Regions from separate parts of the Micromonospora sp. NPDC005237 genome, predicted to be linked through region 4. Evidence: riboswitches for the same ligand, from Rfam matches in the RefSeq annotation. Region 4 holds a riboswitch; each other region holds the start of a gene.

Region 1 (4,075 bases), on a different contig from region 4:
CCCGGGCCAGCTCGGCGGGTGACCAGACCGCCTTGATGCCCAACCCGACCACCGCGTCCACCGGCAGCCCGGCGTCGCGGGCCGCCAGCGCCAGGCCGACCACCCCACCCAGCGAGTGGCCGAGCACCACGATGCGGTCGTCGAAGGCCAGGCCCTGCGCGATCCGCTGGGCCAGACCCTCGAAGGAGTACGACGACAGCGGGGCCGACCAGCCGTGCCCGGCGAGATCCGGCGCCAACCACCGCCCTGGCCAGTGCTGCTCCAGCAGTGGCGCCCAGGGCAGCCACACGTCGCCCGTCGCTCCCATGCCGTGCAGCAGCAGCAGGACCGGCCCGCGACCGGCGTGACCAACCGATTCGTCCACCACGGCCGCAGTCTCCCACGGTTCGTGGCCCGGTACGAGAGCCGTCATCGGCATCGACGCGAGACGCCGCGGGCGCCGGCCCCTCGTGGGGGACGGCGCCCGCGGCGTCGTGGGCGTCAGCGCCTGGGTCAGGCGGAGTAGCCCCGGGTGGCGATCCAGTTGGCCAGGTCGATCGTGGTGATCCAGTACGCCGGGTCGGCCGCGTTCGCCGAGTCGGCGATCCGCACGGTCCGGCCGTTGTCCTTGTAGCCCACGACGGCGATGTAGTGCCCACCGCCGTAGGAGTGCCAGCCGCCATTGGTGTCGGTGGCGTCGCCGACGACGTTGGCCACCACGCCCCGGCCGTCGGTGATGGCCTTGACGACGTCGGCCTGGAGGCGGTCCATCTGCGCCGGGCTGGGCGTGCCCGCGAACATCCGGGTCTGGTACGGGGAACCCTTCACCTCGGCGTTGAGCACCCGGGTGGTGTCCTCGGCCGAGTTGGTGCCCATCTCGGTGGTGCCCAGCTCGGCGCCGAGCTCCTCCTGCGTACGGTCGATGCCGGTGGCGCTGAGGGCGTTGCGGGTGGCCGCCGGGCCGCAGTTGTAGTACGTGTTCTGCGCCTCGTAGTCGTAGTCGAGCACCTTGGTCGCGGGCGGCTTCGGCGGCGTCGGCTTACGGGTGAGGTCCGGGTTGCTCGTGGCCTTCGCGGCGGGCGACGCGGCGCTGGTGGCCGGGGCGGCAGTGCTCGGCACGGCCGAGGGGGACGCGACGCGCGCCTGGTCGCGGGACGCGATGGTGTCGCTGCGCATCTCGGCGACTGTGGTCGCGGTGTGCTCGCTGGCCGGGGCGCCGTCGGTGCCGGCGAGCAGGGCGCCGGTCGTGGTGGCGATCGCGAGGGCCGCGGCGGAGGCCGCGACGATCTGGTACGGGCGCTCGGTCGCGAGGCGACGGAGCTGACGCTGCAGGGTGTGCTTCACGGGGTCCTCCACGGTTCGGGGGGTGAGCGGCACACCGGGCTCGGCCGGTATCCGGGCAGGCGCCAGCGCGCGAACCGTGGTCCGCGGATGGTGAACCGCTCAGGGGAACGCCCGGCGCGGCCGGGCGGGAAAGGCGGCGACCCGGGGGGTCAGCTCACCGTCACAAGGCGGATGAGCGGGGGCGCCGCGACGCCGTGGAGGCGGGGGAACAACCGAGGGGTGGAAAGGTGCTGCACGAGGATGGAACTCCTTCCGTCACCGCCTACCGGGTTAGCTGACGGATTCGGGCGGGAAGATCGCCCTACCGCGGGCCGTGGCTCGCGGATTCACCCCGGACTTACTGTGGGTCCCCGGTTCGTAGATCACGATTGAGCGGGTCGGCACGGCGTCGCCTCCTGCGATCGGTTACCGCACCGGACAGCACGACAGTACTGGCCAGTGCGGACCCTGCCAAGCCACGCCCACCTGCGTAAACATCGTTTGGCGCACCAATTTCTGCGCGTATTGCCGCTGACGTGACTCGATGGGACAACCGGTTCCGGAGGCGCCGACGGGCGACAACCGGACAGGCTGCCGGCAACGCCGCCGCAATCGCGCGAACATTGGCCGCCGATGGTGCCGGTCGCCCGATTTCCATCGTCCGTGACGGGCCTCACATAACAGATCGGGCTCAACCGACCCGGGCCGGACGCCAGCGTGTCACGACTGCCGAACGCGACGCCCGGGTCGTCGTACGGCGCGACGGCAGCGGGTTCGGCCGCAACCGGACCGCCGCCGCGTACGCCTCCTCGGCGAGCGTGCGTGCCGACTCGGCGGCCAGCTCCGCGTCCCGCCAGGCCGACCGCTCCCGCTCGTCGGCGGCCCGGTGGTCGGCCAGCCTCGCGTCACGGATCGCCCGGGTGAGCAGCACCTCCTGCTCGACCGGGTGCCGGCGGGGATCCCAGCCGCGCCGGTGCCCGAACACGTCACCGAGCTGAGTCATGGTCAACTCGCCGCGCCAGTGCGCCGCCATCGCGGCACGGTGCAGGTAGCGCTCCCGGGCCGCGTACTCGGCCGGGGTGTGCGGGGTACGTGGGGTCGGCAGCGCCCCGGCGGTGGCGAACCGACGGGCTGCGGTGTCCGCCTCGTCGTACCGGGACCAGGCGGCCTGCGCCTCTTCCTGAGTGATCAGCCAGTCAGCGCGTCGTCGCCGGGCCGTCTGCGCCGCGCGGGCCGCGGCCACGGCCACCTCTTCGGCGTAGCGGCGCAGGTCGGCGAGTTCGGCGGCGGCCACCTCCTGGGCGGTGGGCGGCGGCATCGGCTCGGAGGCGGTCGAGTCCGGCTCGGGACGGGCGACCAGCACGGCGAGAACGGTCAGCGCCAGCAGGAACAGGGCCGACCAGATGGCGGCGGCCTGGGGCACCTCGGTCAGGAACTGGTAGAAGACGACGGTCTCCATGGTCGGCACCTCGGGAGAATGCGCGTTGCGACGGGGAAGCCGCACGAGGGTCGGTGACCCGCGGGTCGGCTGGTACGGACTGGTGTGTCGACAGGTGCGGTGGCGGGACGCTCGATCGGGGCCTCGGCGCTGCGGCGGGGCGGCTCAGCAGCCGGTGCGGTGGCCAGTGGCCGGCGCGGAGGTCAGTGACCCGGTGCGGGTCAGGAGCCGGTGCGCGGTCAGTGACCCGCCGTGATTCGGTGCTCCGGTGGGGCCCGGGGAGCGCGGGCGGCCGGATTGTTGGCGCGGGGTGACCGCTCGGAGACCGCCCGCGCCGGCGTCACACCGGTCGACGTGGCGACCAGGGTGCGCGAAGTGCCGTGCAGCGCGGGCTGCGGGTCGGCGGACCACGCCGAGCCGGCCTCGTCAACGGCGGCGGACTCGTCAACGGCGGCGCTGTCGCGGGTGGCGCTGTCGCGGGCGGCGGTCTGGTCGTCGTCGACGATGGACGTCGCGGGCCCGGTGCTGGTCACGGCGGCGGGTCGGTCGGGCGACGCGGGCGGCTCGACTGCGGACGTCGCCGAGGCGGCTGGCGTTGGCGACCCCGGAAGGGCCGTGGTCGCGCCGAGCGCGAGGGCGGCGATGACGGCGAGGCTGGTCAGCACCCGTGTCGCCCAGCGCGCCACCCACCACAGGGGACAGGTGAGCGCGACCGGAAGCACGTCCCCACGCTACCGCCGACGACGACCGTGCGCATCGACGCCGGGCGTGTCGGCTCACGCCGCGCCGACCGCGTCCGGCCTGGGCGGATGGGTCAGCGCGAGTCGGCGTACGTCGATCGTTCGTCGGTCCGGCCTGCGCCGGGGGCCCGGTCGTCGGTGTCGCCGGTGCGCTGTGGAGGGACGGCCGACGGCCGCTTCGGGCGGCGCGGCGCGAGCCGGCGCATCATCGGGGTCTCGACGTAGCGGTGCAGCAGCCCGGCGAGCACCAGATTCACCAGCAGGAACCCGAGCACCACCGCAGGGCCGCGCCAGCCCCGGAAGCCGGTCCCCCAGTCGCCGCTGAGCCGCAGCACGCTCGTCATGACCAGCACGTGCACCAGGTAGAAGGCGAAGGAGACCTCACCGAGCCAGACCAGCGGGCGGGAGCGCCACGGCGAGCGCCGGCCCCGCACGTCCGCGTCGGCGGCAGCGGTGATCACCAGCAGGTACGCGATGGCGAGCAGCGTGGTCCACCACTGAGCGGGGATCCACTGCGCGGCGGTCACCCAGGTGACCACGAAGATCGCGGTGGCCGCCGTCAGCCGCGGCCCGCGCCAGAGGCCGCGCAGCATCA
Region 2 (4,075 bases), on a different contig from region 4:
GGCGTACGAACGCTCTACGTGGCGCTCTCCCGGGCCACCCAGCGGCTCACCACCATCGACCCGACCGGCTGACCTGCGGGTTGCCGTGTCGAAGGGTGGGCCGGTCCGTACACTTGCATACATAGCGATGTGAGCATACATTTGACCGGGTCCCGGGTGGCGACGGAGGGTGGATTTCGTGGGAGCAGGTCATGACCACCACCACGGGTCGGTCACCAACGCCGCCCACCAGCACCGGGGCCGACTCTGGGCCGCGTTCGGGCTGCTCGCGACCCTGATGGTGGTCGAGGGTGTGGCCGCCTTCCACACCGGCTCGCTCGCCCTGCTCTCCGACGCCGGGCACATGTTCACCGACGTGCTGGGCATCGGGATGGCGCTCGCCGCGATCACCGCCACCCGGCGGGCCACCGGCGACCCGCAGCGCACCTTCGGGCTCTACCGCCTCGAGGTGCTCGCCGCCCTGGCCAACGCCGTCCTGCTCTCCGGCGTGGCGGTCTACGTGGTGATCGAGGCGATCGGCCGGTTCGGCGACCCGCACGAGGTGCTGACCGGCCCGATGCTCGCGGTGGCCGTCCTCGGCCTGCTCGCGAACGTGATCGCGTTCGCGCTGCTGCGCGCCGGCGCCCGGGAGAGCATCAACCTCCAGGGCGCCTACCTGGAGGTGCTCGGCGACCTGCTCGGCTCGCTCGGCGTGATCGGCGCGGCGCTGCTCATCGCGGTCACCGAGTGGTGGTGGGCCGACCCGTTGGTCGCGGTCGCCATCGGCGTGTTCATCCTGCCGCGCACCTGGCGGCTGGGGCGCGCGGCCGTCCGCATCCTGGTGCAGGCCGCCCCGGAACACCTCCAGGTCACCGCCGTGCACGACCGACTGGCCGCGGTGCCCGGCGTGGTGGAGGTGCACGACCTGCACGTCTGGACGCTCACCTCGGGCATGGAGGTGGCCTCCGCACACCTGATCATGGCACCCGGCGGGGAGGTCGGCACGGTGCTCACCGCGGCGCGTACCGCCCTGCGGGAGGACTTCCGCATCGAGCACGCCACGCTGCAGATCGAGCCCGGGTCCGCCACGGGCGCCTGCGGTTCGATCGAGTGGTGAGCACCTATCTGACGAAAAGACCGTTTTGCCGTCATCTTTGGTGGCGGCGCAGACACCTTCCGTCACATCGACTGCACACGTCCCACCTGCCCCGGTAGGCTCGTCCCCGGCCACCACCCGGCGGCGCCCTCCCGGCGCCGGTGGCGGCCGCCGCCTAATCACCCGAGAGGGCGAACCGGGGAACCACGTTCCTGGGGTGCATCCGCGTCAGCGGTAGGGATCTTCCGTCCCGAACCCGTCAGCTAACCCGGTCGGCGGCTGACGGAAGGACATGCGTAGTGGCACCAGCACGACCACCCGCCGCCCGACTCGCGGCACTGATCGTCATGATGGTCACCCTCGGCGTCGCCCTACCGGTGGGCGCCGCCACCGCCGCTCCCCCCGGCGGCCTGCGGGCCGCCGCGGCGCCCGACGGCGACGAGGAGGGCGGCACCCCCGCGCTGCGGGCCCAACTGGAGGCCGCCAGCAAGGGCTACCTGGACGCGAAGCGCGCCCTGGACACCTCCGTCCAGCGCCAGCAGCAACTCGCGGCCAAGCTGAAGACCACCGAGGCCGAGATGACCGTGCGCAACGGCAAGGTCGGCGAGATCGCCGGCGTGGCGTACCGCACCGGCCGGCTCAGCACCGTCTCGGCGTTGCTCAACACCAACACCCCCGAGGGCTTCATGGACCGGGCGGCCGCGCTGGACGTGGTGGCCGCCAACGAGGACCGGGTGCTGCGCGACCTGCACGCCACCCGGGACGAGGCCAACCGCACCCGCACCGCCCTGGACGGCGAGATCCGCGAGCAGCGCAAGCAGGTCGAGGTGATGGCCAAGCGCAAGGAACAGGCCGAACGGGCCCTGGCGGTCGCCACCAGCAAGCCGCGCACCACCGCTGCCGACACCAGTTCCAACCGGGGCACCTCCACCGCCAACGCCCAGCCCGCGCCGCGCAACTCCGACGGCTCCTGGCCGTCCGAGTCGTGCAGCGTCAACGACCCCACCCCGGCCAGCGGCTGCATCACCCCCCGCACCCTGCACGCCCTCAACCAGGCGAAGGCCGCCGGCTTCACCCGGTACGTCTCCTGTCACCGCTCGGGCGGCTCCGGCGAACACCCGAAGGGCCGGGCCTGCGACTTCGCCGCCCAGAAGGGCGGCTTCGGCGGGGACGCCACCGGCGGCGACAAGACGTACGGCAACAACCTGGCCGCGTACTTCATCCGCAACTCCGACCGGCTCGCCGTGCTCTACGTGATCTGGTACAGGCAGATCTGGCTGCCCAGCAGCGGGTGGAAGTCGTACAGCGGGGGGAACGGCGACCCCTCCAGCGAACACACCAACCACGTACACCTGTCGGTGTACTGACCCCACCGGTGGCCGGCGCACCGTCGAGCGGGTGCGCCGGCCCCGGGTACGTCAGCGGACGTACCCCGGACGCCGCCGGTGATCGGACGACCCGGCCGGGCCGGGCCGGCAGCATGTCGGGTATGCCGCGAATCCCACCCGCCACCCGCAAGGCGCTGCTCACCCTGCACCTCATCACCTCGCTCGGCTGGCTCGGGGCCGACCTGGTGCTGCTCACCCTCGGCATCGCGGCACAGCGCGGCGCCGACCCGGCCGTGGTCTATCCGGTCGCCGGGCTCGTCGGCACGGTGCTGTTCGCGCCGCTGAGCGTGCTCGTCTGGCTCGTCGGCGTCGCCAGCGCGCTGCTCACCCCCTGGGGCCTGGTGCGCTACCGGTGGGTGCTGGTCAAGCTCGTGATCACCACGGCGATGGTCGGGCTGGTGCTGTTCCTGCTCACCCCGAACCTGCGGCACGCGAGCGCGCTGGGCGCCGCCCTCCCCGCCCGGGATCGCGCCGACCTGGTGATCGCGCCCGCGGTGTCGACCAGCCTCATGATCATCGCGACCGTGCTCTCCACGTACAAGCCCTGGGGCCGCCGAGCCACCCGGCCGACCGGCGCGCGGAGCGTGCCGCGCGAGCGCGCCGCCACAAGGACGTAGCGGCCACCGGGAGGCCACCACGACGCGAGACCGCAGCCGCGGGGTGGGTCAGGCCGGGGGTTGTTCGTCGGGGGTGGTGTCCAGGGCCGCACCGAGGCGGGTGGCCAGGGCGAGGTGGGCGGCGCGGGCCTGTTGGAAGGCGTACCGGAACAGGGGCGTCGGCGCGCGCAGGGTGATGTCGACGTCGATCCGGACCAGGCCGTCCGGCTCGGCGCGCAACCGGGTGTGGTTGCGGACGGTGGTGGCCGGCCACTGGCGGGCCACCGTGACGATCTCGTCAGGTTCGCTGATCAGCACGTCCGCCTGGTAGGTGGTGCGGAAGCGCAACGGCCCCACCGCCAGCCTGTCGTTGATCGTGTAGCTGGCCCGGGCGCCCGGACGGGGCGGCACCCGGCGGACCCGGACGATCAGGGGGTGCAGTTCGCCCTGGCGGGTCAGGTCGCTCAACAACGCCGCCGCCTCGGCGAGTGAGCAGCGGGCCTGGACGGTGTAGCTGAAGCTGTCGCTGCTGAGCACACAGTCTCCCGACGTCGCTGGTCGCACGATTGTCCCGTACGCGGCTCAGGCTGGCAACGCCCGGACGGACACCGTCCGTTGTCCCGGTATTCGCGCAGCATTCCCATTACGGTCGGCTGATGGGAAATCACCGGTTGTGACGAGAGGTGGACACATGTTCGGTGACGACCGGTGAGCGGGCACGTGATGGTCTTCGCGCCCACCCCGCAGCTGACGGTGACCGTGGATCAGCCGAACGACCAGCCCGAACTGCACCTGCACCCCGGCGGCCAGGGCGTCTGGCAGGCCCGCATGGTGCTGTCGCTCGGGGTCGACGTGGTGCTCTGCGCCGCGCTCGGTGGCGAGGTCGGTCAGGTGCTGGAGCCGCTGCTGGTCAGCGAGGGGGTGGACCTGAAGGTGGTGATGCGCGACTCCGGCAGCGGCGGGTACGTGCACGACCGGCGGGGCGGGTCCCGACAGGAGGTCGTGGACGTGCCCGG
Region 3 (4,075 bases), on a different contig from region 4:
GACGCCGGGTTGTGGAACCAGGCCCGTTGCCCGAGGTACCAGATGGCCGTCCAGTCGCCCTGCCGGCCGGCCAGCGCGTACGTCTGACCGGCGGAGGCCCGCGCCCCGTGGTCCGACACGTCCATCGTGTTCGGGGTGCCGTCCGGGCGGAGCGCGATGTCGTTGACCAGCGGCGCGTCCGCGGACGGCGCGGTGTGCAGCACCACCGACGAGGAGCCGCGCGGCGCGCAGGGTGTTCCAGGGGTGACGCACCCGGTGAACGCCGGTTGGTTGGTCGCGTAGTCGGGGTCGATCCGGACCAGCCCGGTGGCCGGGGTGCCGGTGTCCAGTCGCGGTGCGTGCAGCAGGTCGAAGTAGTGCGTCCAGTCCCAGTAGGGCCCCGGGTCCCAGTGCATCCCGCGCACGGTCGACGCGACGGTGCCGGGCACGTTGTCGTGGCCGATGATGTGCTGGCGGTCCAGCGGGATGCCGTACCGCAGCGCGAGGTGCCGGACGAGCTTCGCCGAGGTCCGGTACATCGCCTCGGTGTACCAGGTGCCCTGCGCGGCGAAGCCCTCGTGTTCCAGCCCGATCGACTTCGCGTTGACGTACCAGTTGCCGGCGTGCCAGGCGACGTCCTTGGTCTTGACGTGCTGGGCGATGTGCCCGTCCACCGAGCGCAGCGAGTAGTGCCAGCTCACGTAGGTCGGGTCCTGGACGAGTTTCAGGGTGGTCGCCCAACTCGCCTCGGTGTCGTGGATGACGATGTACTCGATCTTCTGCCGGGCGGGCCGGTCGGAGAGATCGTGGTTGCCGTAGTCGCCGTCGCCGAACGCCTCGTAGGGTGCCGGAATCCACTCACAGGAGACCGTACGCGGGCACTCCAGCCCGTCCGGGCGGGCGAGTCGTCGTAGGCCCAGCCGGTCCAGCCAGGAACGCTGGGGTTGGACCGCGCGGGCCGGCAACGTGACCCACTGGCCGTCGTCGGTCACGCGGGTCTCGCCGTCGCCGATGGTGGTGTAGACCTCGTCGGCGAAGGCCGCCGCGGCGTCGGCGCTGTCCGCGCCGGCGTAGCGGGCCACCGCGCCGTACCAGGTGGCGGGGTCGGTGCCGGCGCCGACCGGAGCGCCCACCTCCCGTTGGTACGCGGCCAGCAGCGCCGCCCCGCCCCGGATGTTGGTCGTCGCGTCGCTGCGCAGCGCCTCGGGGGCGGCGCCGGTCAGCGCGGCGGCGGCGTCGACGGTCTGCATCGCGGCGGTGGGCGGCGCGGGATCCGTGGCCGGCGCGGGTGCCAGGACGGCACGGGAGTCGTCGCCGCGCGGATCCTCGGTGCCGGCGTCGTGGTGGCCGCGCGCGGGTAGGGCGGCCACGTGGCGGGCATCGGTCAGGTGCATCGGTCCGTAGCCGCCGCTGGTGCTCGGGGTGCCGGCGTTGCTGTCCCAGCGGGACTCCAGGTAGGAGACGCCGAGCAGCACGGCGGTCGGCACGCCGTACTCGGTCGACGCGGCGGCGTACTGCTGCTGACGGTCGGCGGCCGGTGCGGCGGAGGCGGGGCCGGCGCTCAGCGGTACGGCGGCCGTGGCGATGACCACGGCGACCGCGAGCGATGCGCGCCGGCCGGCGGACAGGGTTGGACGTTCCATCGAACCCCCTAGATTTGACTGGTAACGGTGTGGTCACCTTCGCGCCGGTCGGGAGTCCGCGTCAATACCTTTCCATATATCAAACTGCATCGAAAGAAAGCTTCACGCACGCTCGGTGACCTCCTCCAATCGGTACGGAGTGTCACGGCCGCACGGGTTGCGGATCGGTAACGGCCGTCTCTACTCTGGTCATTTGTCGGCCCGGTAGCAGGTCTGCCCATCCCGGGCGGTAACGGACCGACACCGCCGAGTCGCTTGCGAGCGAGCCGGGGACCCAGGTTCCCCCGGGGTGAATCCGCAGCCAATGCGGTAGGGCGCCAACTTCCCGCCCGAACCCGTCAGCTAACCCGGTAGGCGGTCAGGAAGAAGGAGTACGGAACCCCGGTGGCCCTCCATGCCCCGCGGCCGTCGTCCGAACGGTCGGCCTCGGCCGACCCGACGTCGACAGTGCCGCGTCCACGCTGGTCCCGCTTCACCACCGCCCTCGCCGCAGTGGTCGGCGTAGCCGTCGTCCTGACGGGCAGCGCCACGGCGGCGCACGCGGATCCGTCCGTCGCCGAGATCGAGCGCCAGATCGACGCCGACTGGAACAAGCTCGAACCGGTCATCGAACGGCACAACGCCACCCGCGCGGACCTGGCCGTGAAGCGCAGGCAGGCCGACGCGCTCGCCGCCCGCATCGCGCCCCTGGAGCGCCAGGTCGACGCCGCGATGAACAAGGTCAGCGCGCTGGCCGTGCGCGCGTACATGGGCGAGAACCTGTCGACAGTGAACACGATGCTCGGCAGCCGGTCGCCCGGCGAGGTGGTCGGGCAACTCGAGATGCTCGACCGGTTCGCCCACAACCAGCAGGAGGACGTCCGTCAGGTCGCCGATCTCCGCGACGAGCTGGCCCGGCAGAAGGCGCCGCTCGACGAGATGGTGGCCCAGCTGACCCGTACCGAAGCGCAGCTGGCGGCGAAGAAGAAGCAGATCAACGACGAGATCGACCGGCTGCAGAAGCTGCGCCTCAAGGTGTACGGCAGCGGTGGCGGCGGTCCGCTGCGTCCGGCGCCCTGCCCGGCCAGCTACCCCGGCGGCGGCGCGGGCACGGCGGTCAAGTTCGCCTGTGCCCAGATCGGCAAGCCGTACGTGTGGGGTGCCGAGGGTCCGAACTCGTACGACTGTTCCGGGTTGATGCTCGCCGCGTGGGCGAAGGCCGGTGTGTCGCTGCCGCACAACGCCGCCGCGCAGAGCCGGGTGACCAAGAATGTCAGCAGGGGCGATCTGCGCCCCGGCGACCTGGTCTTCTACTACAGCGACATCCACCACGTCGGCATGTACGTCGGCAACGGCTGGGTGGTGCACGCCTCCCAGGCCGGTCAGCCGATCAAGATGAAGAAGGTCGACGACGGGCCGATCCACAGCTACGGCCGTCCCGGCTGACCAACGCGGGACGCAGCAGGGCCCGTCGCGATCTCGTCGCGGCGGGCCCTCGTCGTCCGCTATCTATCGCGTCGGCCAGGCACGCCAGTTCTGCCAGGAGCGGCTCGGCGTCGGCCCCCGCTGACCCTGGTAGCGCGAGCCGTAGACCACCGAGCCGTACGGGTGCTCGGCCGGCGAGGAGAGCCGGAAGATGCAGAGCTGGCCGATCTTCATGCCCGGCCAGAGGGTGATCGGGAGGTTCGCCACGTTGGACAGCTCCAGCGTCACGTGACCGGAGAAGCCCGGGTCGATGAACCCGGCGGTGGAGTGGGTGAGCAGGCCGAGGCGGCCCAGTGAGCTCTTTCCCTCCAGCCGGCCGGCGAGCTGGTCGCCGAGCGAGATCACCTCCAGCGTCGAGGCGAGCACGAACTCCCCCGGGTGCAGCACGAACGGCTCGCCGTCGGGCACCTCGACCACCGATGTCAGGTCGTCCTGCTGCATGGCCGGGTCGATGTGGGTGTAGAGATGGTTGTTGAACACCCGGAACAGCCGGTCGAGTCGTACGTCGATGCTGGACGGTTGGACCAGGGTGGGCTCGAACGGTTCCAGGCCCAGCGTGCCGGCCTTGATCTCGGAGACCAGGTCACGGTCGGAGAGCAGCATCGGACCACCATAGCCGCGTTGGCCGGACCGGCCGGATTCGGTGCCGGTGACCAGCGCGTCGAGGTCGCTGCTCGTACATTTGTTCGATAGAATGTCGGCATGGCTTCCTGGTCCGAATTCGCCGCCGACGAGCCCCGCCTCGCCGACGGGATCCGCGTTCTCCTGCAGCAGTACGGGCCGGGCTTCGGCTACCTGGCCACGGTCCGCGCCGACGGCGGGCCCCGGGTCCATCCGGTCTCCCCGGTCATCACCGACGAGGGTCTCTTCTGCTTCATCATCGACTCGCCGAAGCGCCGCGACCTCGAACGGGACGGCCGCTACGCGCTGCACTCGTTCCCTCCGGAGGAGAGCGACGACGAGGCGTACGTGGCGGGCCACGCCTGGCC
Region 4 (4,075 bases):
CCGGACGAAGTTCCTGGCCAAGGTGGCCAGCGGGGTGGCGAAACCGGACGGGCTGCTTGTCGTCGCCCCCGACGCCGAGGTGGAGTTCCTGCACCCGCTGCCGGTGGAGCGGCTGTGGGGCGTCGGCCCGGTCACCGCGGCCAAGCTGCGGGAGCGCCGGATCCGTACCGTCGGGGAGGTGGCCCGGCTCGGCGAGGCCGCGCTGGTGTCCCTGCTCGGGGCGGGTGCCGGCCGGCACCTGCACGCCCTGGCCCACATGCGCGACCCCCGGTCGGTGCAGGTCGGCCGCCGCCGGGGCTCGATGGGCGCGCAGCACGCGTTGGGACGTACCCCGCATGCCCCGGCGGAGCTGGACGCCATCCTGGCCGGCCTGGTCGACCGGGTCACCCGACGGATGCGGGCGGCCGGGCGGTCCGGGCGCACGGTGGTGCTGCGGCTGCGCTTCGGCGACTACACCCGGGCCACCCGCTCGCACACCGTCCGCAAGGCGACCGCGGACACCGTGCCGCTGCTCGCCGCCGCGCGGGCGTTGCTGCGAGCCGCGCTACCGGAGATCGACAGGCGGGGCGTCACCCTGGTCGGCGTCTCAGTGGGCAACCTCGACGACAACCCGGTGCAGCCGGAACTGCCGTTCCAGGCCGACCCCGGGGCCGACCTGGACGCCGCGGTGGACGCGGTCCGCGACCGGTTCGGCTCCTCGGCGCTCACCCGGGCGGTCCTGCTGGGCCGGGAGCCGGGCGTCGAGATGCCGCTGTTGCCGGACTGACGGCACGACGCACTGCCCGCCCGGCTGTCGTCAGGACCGCGAGGTCGCGGTGTTGCTCAGATGACGGCCGACATGTCCGATGCGGCCGGGGTCGCGCGGCGGGGCCGCCTCGCGGGGCCGCATCGGCGCTGCCACGCAGATCACAGCAGGTGGGGGGTTTTGCCGGCGGTGCGAGTGGAGAGGTTTCGGGGAATCAGCCTGACAGGGGGGACCACCATGTCCGACGACATGAGCAACCGTGCGAGCCGGCGTGCCGAGCGTCCGCGCGACGTGACCGATCCGCTGCTCTGGCAGCTCGCGCTCGACGTGCTGGCCGCACACGAGTCGGACGAGGAGGGCGCGTGCCGCAACCTGCTCTGCGCCGGCCAACCCTGGCCGTGTGCGGCGCGCAGCACCGCTGAACAGTCGCTCCGGCTGGCCCGTCGGGCGGACGACACACCGCCCACAGCCGCCCCGCAGCGACCCGACGCCGCCACGTCGACCGGCCGGTCCCCGGAGCGGGCTTCGGCTCCGCGGCAGACCCGTACCACCGGGTCGCTGTCGACGGCGACCGCCTCGGCCGCCTGACGCCCACCCGCCTGCACGACATGCCAGCGGGCGCTCGACCGGAATCCGGTCGAGCGCCCGCTGCTGGTGCTCTTACAGGCTGAGCCGCTGGCCCGGGAGAATCAGACCCGGGTCGGCGCCGATCAGCTGCCGGTTGCGCTCGTACAGGGCCTGCCAGCCGCCGGCCTGGCGGTGGCTGTCGGCGATCTCCGACAGGGTGTCCCCCGGCTTGACCACATACGTGTCGCCGCTGGCCGCCGGGGCGGTGCGCTCGTGGTTGCGGGTCGCCGGCTGGTCGCCGCGCGACGACCGCTCCTTCGGGGCGGTGGACCGGTCCTTCCCGGCGGTGGACTTCGACGACTTCGCGGTCGACTTCGTCGAGGACTTCGTGGCGGAGCCGCCCGACGAGCCGCCCTTGCGGCCGCAGGTCGGCCACGCGCCGATGCCCTGCCCGTCGAGCACCTTCTCGGCGATGGCGATCTGCTCGCCGCGGCTCGCCAGGTCGGCACGGGCGGCGTACTTCTTGCCGCCGTAGCCGGCCCAGGTGCCCTGGGAGAACTGCAACCCGCCGTAGTAGCCGTTACCGGTGTTGATCTTCCAGTTGCCGCCGGACTCGCACTTGGCGATCGCGTCCCAGTTGACACCGGCCTGGGCCGGGGCCGCGGGGCCGAAGAGGGCGACGGCGCCGGTGATCGCGCCGACGGCCAGGGTGCCGACGGCGACGCGGCGGGTGGTGACCCGTCGATGACGGGGCGTGTGGACAGACGTCATGTGTGGTTCCTCCACGCCGGCGAGGTGAGCTGTCGGGTTCGGGCCGAGGAGCCCGGCCGCGCGGTGGCGGCTTCACCCCGAGGTGACATGCACCGAGGAACGTGGGTCCCCCGCTCCTGCCCGGGGTTCTGGTATCCGACGACCGGGGGCAGGATTTGGCGTTGCCGGTCGTGGCGTCCACGGTGGTGGACTCGATCGACGGTAGGCACGGTCGGTGACCCTCGCCCAACGCTTGTGAACTTGTTCACCGGCGCACGCGCGGCGCCTCTGCCAGCGGTTGCGGACCACGCGCGGCTGTGCACCGACCATCATGGACCGATTCCGATCAGGCCCGGATGTCACCGCCCGTACGCAGCCAGGCGATGGTGCGACGGAGCAGTTCGAGGTGAGGAACGGGCCGATCGGCGGGTGGTGGGAGCGGCCGTGCTCCCAGGAGGCGCCGATCGTGGCACGCCAGCTCGGCGTGCGGTCCCTGCCCGCTGAAGATCACGGCGTCGACGGGCATCGGCGCTCCTGGGAATTGACGTTCGGGCAGGAAACCATAGATCGACGGCCGCGATGCTCGGAAGCACACCGGGTCGACCCCGGCAACCTTCCCAGGAGGAGAGCATGCCGATCCACCGGAGCCGCATCGGCCGCCGCAGCGCCGCCGCCACCCTCGTGACCGTCCTGGCCAGCGCCGGCCTGACCCTGCTCGCACCGACCGCCGCGCACGCGTCCAGCCCCTGCACCAGCCTGACCTTCTACCGGGTCGGCGGCTATCCGGGCGGCGCGGACATGCACGTGCCGACCGTTGGTTGGCAGACCGGGAACAAACAGTGCTATCTCACCTACGGCCACTCGGGCTCGGCGGTGCTGGTGCTTCAGGAGGCGCTGAACAACTGCTACTCGCGCTCACTGAGCCTCGACGGCAACTACGGCCCGAAGACCCGCGACGCCGTCCGGTACGCCCAACACAAGATCAACGAAGACATCGTGTACGCGAACATCGCCGAGGACGGCGAGTACGGCCCGCAGACCCGGGCGTACATGGGCTTCGCGATCTTCGGGGTCAACGGCGGCCCGGTCATCCCGAACGTCTGCTACTACCCGGGCTGAGCCGCGTGACGGCGCCGGTCGGAGTCCCCCGTGGAATTCCGACCGGCGCCGTCGTGCACCCCCCTGCCCGCTTCGGTCCGCGGATCAGCAGACCCGGACCGCCTCGATCCGCTGGTTCCAGTTCCCCCCGATCGCGGCCGAGTCGTACGCCAGGTTCGCCCGGTAGCCGTAGGCGTGCTGGTAGCCGAGCAGGCCGGTGGCGTTGGCGTTGTCCCAGAAGGTGGAGACGGTGCCGGACGGTCGGTTGTTGATGATCGACTGGGTCCTGTTGCGGAAGTACGAGGGCAGCCCGACGTCGTTGCAGCCGTTGTACGGCCCGTCGAGCAGGAAGATGTCCCCGCTGAAGTTGGTCCCGGCGTACAGGCAGAGCAGACCCGAGGGGCAGGCGTAGTTGGCCTGGGCCGGGCTCGGGGCGACGCCGAGCGCGGCGCCCACGGCAACCACGCCGAGCAGGGCGGACGTGAACCTTCGCAGAGCACTTCGCACGATGGTGACCTCCGGTGTCGTCACGACCGGAACAGGCCGTGAGTCGAATTGCCGACATCGCATTGATTGATGCCGCTGTGCCAACGATGATCTGCGCGGCAGGTCGACGAATTCCTGCCGGAACCTCAATCCGGCCGTCCGTCGGCGGATTGTCCGACTGGCGATGCGGCGAGCGGCGGTTCATGGAGATTCGGGTCCTCGGGCCGGTCGAGGTCTGGGCGGACGGCCGCCTGGTCGACGCCGGAGCAGCCCGCCAGCGCGCCGTCCTGGCCGCGCTGGCGGTCGACGTCGGCCGACCGGTCCATGTGGAGTCGCTGGTGGACCGGGTCTGGGGCGACACGCCACCGCCCAGGGTTCGCCACAACCTGCACGTCTACCTCGCCCGGCTCCGCCGCGTGCTGGCCGACG

What was found. A riboswitch is a leader RNA that binds a small molecule or an ion and turns the genes downstream of it on or off. The one in region 4 is predicted to bind cyclic di-AMP.
Region 1: it holds a riboswitch for cyclic di-AMP, as region 4 does, so the genes downstream of both, ABZT87_RS15395 (C39 family peptidase) here and ABZT87_RS18465 (transglycosylase family protein) in region 4, are expected to answer to the same signal.
Region 2: it holds a riboswitch for cyclic di-AMP, as region 4 does, so the genes downstream of both, ABZT87_RS11250 (hypothetical protein) here and ABZT87_RS18465 (transglycosylase family protein) in region 4, are expected to answer to the same signal.
Region 3: it holds a riboswitch for cyclic di-AMP, as region 4 does, so the genes downstream of both, ABZT87_RS06180 (NlpC/P60 family protein) here and ABZT87_RS18465 (transglycosylase family protein) in region 4, are expected to answer to the same signal.

The regions. Positions count from the first base shown of each region.
Region 1 covers NZ_JBEXHJ010000005.1:117,074-121,148, reverse strand. The annotation lists gene ABZT87_RS15400 (alpha/beta hydrolase) at 1-367, opposite strand, end outside; gene ABZT87_RS15395 (C39 family peptidase) at 493-1,335, opposite strand; cyclic di-AMP (ydaO/yuaA leader) riboswitch at 1,568-1,708, opposite strand; gene ABZT87_RS15390 (hypothetical protein) at 1,994-2,761, opposite strand; gene ABZT87_RS15385 (hypothetical protein) at 2,980-3,462, opposite strand; gene ABZT87_RS15380 (acyltransferase) at 3,555-4,075, opposite strand, start outside.
Region 2 covers NZ_JBEXHJ010000003.1:520,262-524,336, forward strand. The annotation lists gene ABZT87_RS11240 (AAA family ATPase) at 1-72, shown strand, start outside; gene ABZT87_RS11245 (cation diffusion facilitator family transporter) at 179-1,096, shown strand; cyclic di-AMP (ydaO/yuaA leader) riboswitch at 1,238-1,369, shown strand; gene ABZT87_RS11250 (hypothetical protein) at 1,423-2,442, shown strand; gene ABZT87_RS11255 (hypothetical protein) at 2,565-3,080, shown strand; gene ABZT87_RS11260 (SRPBCC family protein) at 3,129-3,596, opposite strand; gene ABZT87_RS11265 (PfkB family carbohydrate kinase) at 3,768-4,075, shown strand, end outside.
Region 3 covers NZ_JBEXHJ010000002.1:279,150-283,224, forward strand. The annotation lists gene ABZT87_RS06175 (N-acetylmuramoyl-L-alanine amidase) at 1-1,622, opposite strand, end outside; cyclic di-AMP (ydaO/yuaA leader) riboswitch at 1,857-1,993, shown strand; gene ABZT87_RS06180 (NlpC/P60 family protein) at 2,007-3,047, shown strand; gene dcd (dCTP deaminase) at 3,111-3,689, opposite strand; gene ABZT87_RS06190 (pyridoxamine 5'-phosphate oxidase family protein) at 3,789-4,075, shown strand, end outside.
Region 4 covers NZ_JBEXHJ010000006.1:262,844-266,918, reverse strand. The annotation lists gene dinB (DNA polymerase IV) at 1-766, shown strand, start outside; gene ABZT87_RS18470 (hypothetical protein) at 995-1,333, shown strand; gene ABZT87_RS18465 (transglycosylase family protein) at 1,406-2,083, opposite strand; cyclic di-AMP (ydaO/yuaA leader) riboswitch at 2,083-2,227, opposite strand; gene ABZT87_RS18460 (hypothetical protein) at 2,409-2,588, opposite strand; gene ABZT87_RS18455 (peptidoglycan-binding domain-containing protein) at 2,693-3,181, shown strand; gene ABZT87_RS18450 (peptidase inhibitor family I36 protein) at 3,266-3,667, opposite strand; gene ABZT87_RS18445 (BTAD domain-containing putative transcriptional regulator) at 3,850-4,075, shown strand, end outside.